One region of the Mycobacterium sp. NGS62 genome, then DNA from elsewhere that is predicted to be linked to it. Evidence: riboswitches for the same ligand, from Rfam matches in the RefSeq annotation. Region 1 holds a riboswitch; the other holds the start of a gene.
What was found. Region 1 has a riboswitch for S-adenosylmethionine ahead of AC5Y49_RS15860 (ankyrin repeat domain-containing protein). Riboswitches for the same ligand answer to the same signal wherever they lie in the genome.

Region 1 (4,480 bases):
AGCCCGACGACCTGCGTTTAGAGTCGATCCAAGGGGTCACCATGCGCGGCGGAAACAGCGCGTTCCAATACGCGTCCCGCGGATTGTCCATGCTGAATTGCGTTGAAGGCTTCAGATTCTCACCTTTGCCGATCTCGGTCATGTGTCAACCCTTCGCGTCAGGCCGGCGAAATTTGAAGCGCATTGGCGCCTACCGGCGCCGGTTGCCCCGCCCGTTCGGACCGCCCACGATGGCCAGGTACGCACGATGTCTGCCGTACGCAGTTGGGCGCCTCGTACAACAGAACCGGTCACGAGTCACCGCCAGTTAACGGGCACAGTCGCCGCAGCGCCGCGCGGAATCCTGGGTTTGGGTTGGCGCCCGGCAGCACCGCGGCCACATCATGCACCGCCTGATCGATGTCGACGCCCTGTCTGCGTGCCCCGTAGAGGGCGGCGACCGCGGGGGTGCGGCTGTATGCCTGGACGCAATGGACGAACACCGTCCGGCCTTCATCTCGCAGCTGCTCTATCGCACGTACCGTGTCGAGCAGCACGAACTCAAGATGATCGTTCTCACCCTGGTCGTCTATGAGGCGAACATCAAGTTGTTGCACGCCGTCGGGCAAATGCAAGTCATTGACCCGGCACAGCGACACGATCGCGTCCACTTCCGAGGGCAAGTTTCCAAGAGCGGCAATTCCCCCGATCCACACCTTCTCGTCGTACGGATGCCGCACGATTTTGCGGCCCTCGGGAAACCCGCCGTAGGTGTAGTCGAAAGTGTCGGGCCGGCCTTTACGGATGATCTGGCTGGCAAGCTGGATCAGGCCACGTGTAGTCAGGCCCGGCCAGCCCTGCAACTTCAACCGCCAGCGGGAGGGCACCGCGGATGCGCCGTATGCGGCACCCAGCAAGCCGCCAGCGATGGCCGCCACGGTGTCAGTGTCGTGGCCGCCGCGTACCGCCGCTTCCAGCGCGAGCCGCAGATGATCGGCACGAAAAACCTCCGAGGCGGGATCATCCGCCGGGATAGGCGTGCTCACGATCGCCGACCATGCGGCCTGGAGGGCAGCCACCACCCAGCCGTTGTTGGCGGTGAAAGCTGACGGCTTGGACGTCTCGGCTTCGTCCAGGCGGGACGCCCACTGGTCGCGGCGGTCGTTGCCGATGTGGGGCAGGCCGATTCGCGCGTCAAGCTGTCCGGTGAGGATGGGGTGGCGGATTGCGGTGCACCACAGTACGCAGGCGTCACCGGCGTCGGGGTCGTAGTGCGTCAGTTCGCTGATCGCACGGGCCGCCTCGACTAGCGCCATCTCGTCGTCGAGGTAGGCGAGGGCCACCGGCGCGGTACGCATCAGCGAGCCGTTGCCGGCGGTGTGGCCGGTGCGTTTGTGCAGGGCCGCGGATTCTGCGCGCGCGGTTCGTGCTGAGATTCCGCGCCGGCCAGCGGCGGAAAGGACCGAGCTTGTCTGCGCACCAATGTCTTTGGCGGTTTTCGCCCACCAGTGCCAGCGCTCCACGATGTAGTCCTGGGCCTTGTCGACACGCAGGTCGGCGCCCGTCGCCGCGATCTCGGCGGTCGCGATGGCCATCGACGTGTCGTCGGTCCACTCGCCGGGCTTGAAAGGCCCCAGTCCGCCACCGATCATGTCGACTGGGACATCCGGAGCGAGTGGCGGCCCGAATTCGTAGCCAGCGCCAAGGGCATCCCCGGCGGCAGTGCCCAGCAGTGCACCGCAAGCCCGATCACGTTGTGCAGCAGTCATGTTCATTGTTAGCCTCCTTAATGCGCAAACGCGCATAGCAGAACTGGTTGAAGATTGCAGTACGGGTGTGACGTGTTTGTGTGTGCCGGTCGAAATGGTGCGGCTGCAGAACCGCGCAAGCGGTCAGCCTGGTCAGACGAACCCTTGGTCGACCAGCACCGAGCCTTCGGTGGTGATTAGGTGGGCTTGGCCGGAGCCTCCGACGAGGCCGCACCAGCTCTTGACCTCAAGCGCTCCGCGTTGCAGCTCGATGTGGAACCCGTACTTGCCCGGCAGCGGAAACCACACCCGCTGCCCTGGCAGTTCGTGCAAGATCTCAACCGGCGGGTATCGCAACACGGTGCGCAAGTCGCCGTCGTAAAGGCGTCCGTGGATGCGTCCGTCGATGAGCTCGGCAAGCCGCGCGTCGAGCGCTCGAATCTGCTGCCGCGTCAGTGGGCTGCGCGGCGGGCGCAACAACTCCCGCAGTGCGGGGGTGTGGTTGTGCGCGACTGCCACGTCGAACGCGGTACGCCCCTTTGAATCCGGAAGGGACCGCAGCGAGCCTCGGTCAAGTAGTTCTGCGATAACGTCGGTCGGTGCCCCGTGCCAGGCGGCCTGGTGTAGGACGGTGAACCACGCCGTGCCGCCTGGCCGCCACTGATTGATGACCAGCCACTTCCACTTGCGGTCCAGCACTTTCAACGCGGCCGGCCAGTTGCCGGCTTTCGCGGCGTCGGCGAGTTGGTGCCCGGCGCGGGCCAAATCGTCGGCCATAACCGAGGTGTCCAAGACGCCCTGCCATGGACGGGCACCATCGATGATCTCGTTGTAGGACGTCATGGGGACCTCCCGTGTTTCGGGCCTCCCCGCAGGAGGCGCTCTTGCCGGCATCGGTCGATGTCGGCCGCTTCGTCATCCGAGCCACCCACGAGCGTGGGGTTGGCGCGCCGTCTAGTCGGAGCTTGGCAACGGCGTCTCGTGAAGCAAGGTCAGTGTAAAGCGATGTACCGACAATGTTTGGTGCATGCGCTCTTCCCGCCGCTCCCTTCCACTAGTTGCCGAGCCGATACTGCGCTGTCGCAGTAACTTCTGTAAGCACACAGTAGCACATCCAACAGTGGGGGTCTGCAGCCAAGCAGCGTAGGCTGCGGGTATGCAGATGCCCGGCGAGCGAGCGCGAGCGTCGAACGATGAGGTCAGCGGCACCTTCGCTGAGCGGGCGAAGTCAGCGCGACTCCGTGCGGGGCTGACGCAGCAGCAACTGTCTGACCGTCTGAAGAACGAAGCCGACGTTGTGCTCGACACGTCCGCGATCACCCGGATCGAATCCGGGCAGCGGGAGCCGCGACTCGGCGAGGCGCTTGCTATCGCGCAAGTGCTGGAATTCGGGCTGAACAACCTTGTGCAGCGCGCGGACTTGGACTTTTACATGAGCGACGTCGAGCGGTTGATGGATGAAAGCCGAGCGGCACTGGTGAAGATGGCCCAGTCGGTCGACCCAGTCATCGACTTCGTACGACGAAATCCAGGCAGCCTGGGCGACGGCCGCCTTGAGGACAGATTCCGCGAAGTGGTCGAGTGGTTCCATCAACGCGTCTCAAGTGATGACTCCTGGTCTGAAGAGCTGGGCCCCGTGAACTTCGCCGTCATGTCAAATCGAACCGATGAGAAACTGAAGCGCCAACTACTGCGGGCAGTCTGCGAAGGAATTTTGGTCAGAGCAGAGGAGCTTCAACCGGCGTACGAGCAATGGTACGAGGGCGATTTCAGCGCAGGCAGCCCTGAGCGCAAGGGCGCGTCGACGACGAGCGAGGCACATCCGGGATGGAAACGTGTCGAGTCTCGTGTCCGTGCCGAACAGTGGGAGAAACGCTTCCGTCAACTCCGTGACTACGTGCGTCGCAATGGTGACGCGCGTGTCCCGCGGTCGTACACCACCAACGACGGCGGCCGACTCGGCGAATGGGTCGCGGAGCAACGCAAGCGCTTCGCGCGGGGGATGCTCGATGCCGATCGCTCACGGAAGCTTGAGGAGTTGGCGGGCTGGACGTGGGGTTCGCGAGCCGGGTGGTCCCAAGCGAAAGCGACGACACAGGGCGGGGAGTGACGCCCTAGTTAGCTGAGGCGAAGCGAATTTCCGAAGTTCCCCCGCCGGGGGTATGCAACTTTGGGTTACCCCCGTCGGGGGATATGCGAGCTTTCGGCTACCCCGGTCGGGGGATATGCAGCTTTGGGTGACCCCGCTCGGGGGATATGCGAGCTCTCGGGTACCCCCGCCGGGGGTCAACAACCATGCGACTACGCTGGCGCCTCCGGAGTTTCGGTTAGCTGTCAGCTTCTGTCGGTGCATGGAGGCAGACTCCTAGTCATGTCCGAGGTGGAAATGTCGTCGGCGGCGATCGCGTTGGCTAGCGAGCACCCCGATGTTCGTCGTGCCGTCGAACTCGTGGGGCAGATTCTCGCGGGGTCGGTAACGTCGCGCACGACGCTGGATGGGTTTTTGCACGCAACTCTCGGCCGGTCCGGGTCGGATTTGGTCTGCGACTCACGCAAGCTCTCCTCGATCGGGCACGTGACCGTGGGCTTAGCCGTCGCGGCGCTGATCGACCGCTTCGATCCTCAGATCGGTCCGGGTGATGACGACGAACCTCCCACCTGGGGACACGTGAAGATCGGTGAGCAACACCTAGCACCACCCTCGGCCTTGTCGGCCTACTTCGCCGCCGGCAAGCTCGCCCCTGCACCGCTGG
Region 2 (4,480 bases), 290 kb from region 1:
GACCGCCTCGCCCTGCGCCTCGGCCAGTTCGGCAACGATGACGTCTTCGTTTTCCTTCAGGGCATCGGCCAGTGCGGTGAAGTGCTTCCGCAGATCCTCGTCATCGTTCTGGGCCGCCAGCTCTTGCGCCCAGTACATGGCCAGATAGAACTGGCTGCCGCGGTTGTCGAGCTCACCGGTCTTGCGCGACGGGCTCTTGTTGTTGTCCAGCAGCTTGCCGATCGCGGCATCCAGCGTCGTGCCCAGAATCTCGGCGCGCTCGTTGCCGATCTTGGCGCCCATATCCTCCAGGCTGGCGCCCAGTGCCAGGAACTCGCCCAGCGAGTCCCAGCGCAGGTGATTCTCCTCCACCAGTTGCTTGACGTGCTTGGGCGCCGAACCGCCTGCGCCGGTTTCGTACATTCCGCCGCCGGCCATCAGCGGCACGATGGACAGCATCTTGGCGCTGGTGCCCAACTCCAGGATCGGAAACAGGTCAGTCAGGTAATCGCGCAGGATGTTGCCGGTCGCGGCGATGGTGTCCAGCCCGCGGATCAGCCGTTCCAAGGTGTATCGCATGGAACGAACCTGCGACATGATCTGAATGTCGAGGCCCTCGGTGTCGTGCTCCTTCAGATACGTCCTGACCTTCTTGATCAGTTCGTTTTCGTGCGGCCGGTAGGGGTCCAGCCAAAACAGCACCGGCATACCGGAGTTCCGGGCGCGGGTGACGGCCAGCTTCACCCAGTCGCGGATCGGCGCGTCCCGCACGATCGGCATCCGCCAGATGTCGCCGGCTTCCACCTCCTGCGACAGCAGCACTTCACCGGTGGCGAGGTCCACGATGTTAGCGACGCCGTCTTGGGACAGCTCGAATGTCTTGTCGTGCGACCCGTATTCCTCGGCCTGCTGCGCCATCAGACCGACGTTGGGAACGGTGCCCATCGTCGCTGGATCGAAAGCGCCGTTGGTCTTGCAGAAGTTGATGATTTCCTGGTAGATGCGGGCGAACGTGGACTCGGGGTTGACCGCCTTGGTGTCCTTTTGCCGTCCGTCGGCGCCGTACATCTTGCCGCCGGCGCGAATCATCGCCGGCATCGAGGCGTCCACGATCACGTCACTGGGCGAGTGGAAGTTCGAGATTCCTTTGGCCGAATCGACCATCGCCAACTCCGGCCGGTGCTCGTGGCAGGCGTGCAGGTCGCGAATGATCTCGTCGTGTTGCGACGCGGGCAGCGACTCGATCTTGTTGTAGAGGTCAACCAGGCCGTTGTTGACGTTGACACCCAGCTCGTCGAACAGCTTCTGATGCTTGGCGAACGCGTCCTTGTAGAAGACTTTGACCGCGTGGCCGAACACGATGGGGTGGCTGACCTTCATCATCGTCGCCTTGACGTGCAAAGAGAACATCACGCCGGTCTTGCGCGCATCCTCCATCTGTTCCTCGTAGAACTCGCGCAGAGCACGCACGCTCATGAACATGCTGTCGATGATGTCGCCCTCGGCCAGTGACACTTCCGGCTTGAGCACGATCGTCTCGCCGGTTTTGGTGACCAGTTCCATCTTCACGTCGCGCGCGCGGTCCAGCGTCATCGACTTCTCGCCGTGATAGAAGTCGCCGTGCCGCATGGTCGCCACATGAGTGCGCGATGCCATCGACCACTCGCCCATGCTGTGCGGGTGCTTACGCGCGAATTCCTTGACCGCCTTGGGCGCACGCCGATCCGAGTTGCCTTCCCGCAGCACCGGGTTCACCGCACTGCCCAAGACATTGGCGTAACGCTTTTTCAGCTCCCTTTCCCGGTCGGTTTTCGGATTCTCCGGGTAATCCGGAACCTTGAATCCCTTACCCTGCAGCTCTTTGATCGCGGCCACCAGTTGCGGCACCGACGCGCTGATGTTCGGCAGCTTGATGATCGTGGTGTCGGGCAGTTGCGTCAGCCGGCCGAGTTCGGCGAGGTTGTCGGGCACGCGCTGCTCTTCGGTGAGGTAATCGGGGAACTCGGCCAAGATGCGTGCCGCCACCGAGATGTCGCTGGCTTCGATGTTGATGCCCGCCGGTTCGGCAAACGCGCGCACGATCGGCAAAAAGGCATACGTCGCCAACAACGGCGCCTCGTCGGTCAGCGTGTAGATGATGGTCGGCTGTTCGGCGCACACGGTCTGTCTCCCGGCGTCTCAAGATTGTCAGCGGCTCGCGATGTCACGGTGGCTGCCAGTATCGCGTACGCGGTAATCGACAGCCGTAAAGGGGTCACGCGTTATCTGCGGCGTTTATCCTGCTCGGGGTCTGCATCGTCGGCGAGTCAGGTGGCGGCGTCTCACCGACGTGCGATAAGCTTCAGGTCGGTCATGAGTGCCAGCGTTCAAGCCCCGGCTTGCTGGCCGGCAACCCTCCAACCGCGGTGGGGTGCCCCGGGTGATGACCAGGTTGAGTAGCCACAACCGGCTACGCGGCAAGCGCGGGTCCGCCGTGACGGGCCCCCCGAGTAGACAGGGAAACCTGATGCACGCCTATTTGGGCCGGCCCATCGTGTCTCACAGTTGCTGACCGAATGGCCGCCGGTTGACGTCTTCTCCGGATGGCGTCCCGGGCGCCTACGAGCAACCGCCCCCGCACAAGCCATTGACAGAAAGCATGCAGATGAGCGCTGACGAGAACGACGACAACGATCCGACCGCGCATTGGTCATTCGAAACCAAACAAATCCATGTCGGGCAGCGGCCGGACCCGACCACCCACGCACGCGCCCTGCCGATCTACCAGACCACCTCCTTCACCTTCGATGACACCGCACACGCGGCGGCGCTGTTCGGGCTGGAGGTCCCGGGAAACATCTACACCCGGATCATGAATCCGACCGCCGACGTCGTCGAGCAGCGCATCGCCGCGCTCGAGGGCGGGGTGGCCGCACTGTTCCTGGCCTCCGGCCAAGCGGCGTCGACGTTCGCGCTGCTGAACCTGGCCGGCGCCGGTGACCACATCGTCTCCAGTCCGCGGCTCTACGGCGGCACCTACAACCTGTTCCACTATTCGCTGGCCAAGATCGGCGTCGAGGTCACCTTCATCGACGATCCCGACAACCTGGAGTCCTGGCGCTCGGCGATCCGGCCCAACACCAAGGCGTTCTTCGCCGAGACGATCTCCAATCCGCAGATCGACGTGCTGGATACCCCGGGCGTGGCCGCTATTGCCCATCAGAACGGGCTGCCGCTGATCGTCGACAACACCGTCGCCACCCCCTACCTGATCCAGCCGATCGCCCAGGGCGCTGACATTGTGGTCCATTCGGCCACCAAATACCTGGGTGGCCATGGCGCCGCGATCGCCGGTGTCATCGTCGACGGTGGCACGTTCGACTGGACGGGCGGCCGTTTTCCCGACTTCACCACGCCCGACCCCAGTTACCACGGCGTGGTCTACGCGGAATTGGGGCCGCCCGCGTTCGCGCTCAAAGCTCGGGTGCAACTGCTGCGCGACTATGGTTCTGCGGCCTCGCCGTTCAACGCGTTCTTGGTCGCGCAGGGGCTGGAAACCTTGAGTCTGCGCATGGAGCGTCACGTCGGCAACGCCAAGCGGGTCGCCGAGTTTTTGGCCGATCATGACGACGTGGTGTCGGTCAACTACGCCGGGCTGCCGAGCTCGCCGTGGTACGAGCTGGGAAAGAAGCTGGCGCCCAGAGGAACCGGCGCAGTGCTGGCCTTCGAGTTGGCCGGCGGCGTGGAGGCCGGGAAGGCGTTTGTCAATGCGCTGCAACTGCACAGCCACGTCGCCAACATCGGGGATGTGCGGTCGCTGGTGATCCATCCGGCATCGACGACCCACTCCCAACTCAGTCCTGAGGAGCAGCTGTCAAGCGGCGTCAGCCCGGGGCTGGTGCGGTTGGCCGTCGGCATCGAGGGTATCGATGACATCCTGGCCGACTTGCAACTCGGCTTTGCTGCGGCTCGCAAATTCGGTGCCGCCACCGCGGGCGACCCGCACGCCGTGGCGGCATTCTGAGGAGGCTTGGGTGACAATCTTCGACGTGCCAACTCAAGCGCTTCCCGCCGAAGGGGAGCTCGGCGTCGTTGACGTCGGTTCGCTGACGCTGGAAAGCGGCGTGGTGCTCGACGACGTCCAGATCGCCGTACAGCGGTGGGGAGAGTTGTCGCCGTCACGCGACAACGTCGTCGTGGTGTTGCACGCGCTCACCGGCGATTCGCACATCACCGGCCCCGCCGGGCCCGGGCAGCCTACGCCGGGCTGGTGGGACGGCATCGCCGGGCCGGGTGCGCCGATCGACACCAACCGTTGGTGCGCACTGTCCACCAACGTGCTGGGCGGCTGCCGCGGCTCAACCGGGCCCAGCTCACTGGCTCCCGACGGAAAACCCTGGGGCTCACGGTTTCCGCTTGTCACGATTCGCGATCAGGTGGAGGCAGACATCGCGGCGTTGGCCGCACTGGGCATCACCAAAGTTGCCGCCGTCGTCGGCGGATCGATGGGCGGCGCACGGGC

Region 2: it holds a riboswitch for S-adenosylmethionine, as region 1 does, so the genes downstream of both, AC5Y49_RS14355 (bifunctional o-acetylhomoserine/o-acetylserine sulfhydrylase) here and AC5Y49_RS15860 (ankyrin repeat domain-containing protein) in region 1, are expected to answer to the same signal.

Annotation. Positions count from the first base shown of each region.
Region 1 is NZ_JCALCK010000005.1:294,509-298,988, reverse strand. Features, by position in the region: gene AC5Y49_RS15870 (hypothetical protein) at 1-142, opposite strand, end outside; gene AC5Y49_RS15865 (ADP-ribosylglycohydrolase family protein) at 291-1,754, opposite strand; gene AC5Y49_RS15860 (ankyrin repeat domain-containing protein) at 1,881-2,570, opposite strand; SAM riboswitch class IV at 2,603-2,714, opposite strand; gene AC5Y49_RS15855 (Helicase associated domain protein) at 2,884-3,837, shown strand; gene AC5Y49_RS15850 (ATP-binding protein) at 4,099-4,480, shown strand, end outside.
Region 2 is NZ_JCALCK010000005.1:7,670-12,149, forward strand. Features, by position in the region: gene AC5Y49_RS14350 (NADP-dependent isocitrate dehydrogenase) at 1-2,139, opposite strand, end outside; SAM riboswitch class IV at 2,328-2,448, shown strand; gene AC5Y49_RS14355 (bifunctional o-acetylhomoserine/o-acetylserine sulfhydrylase) at 2,624-3,982, shown strand; gene metX (homoserine O-acetyltransferase MetX) at 3,993-4,480, shown strand, end outside.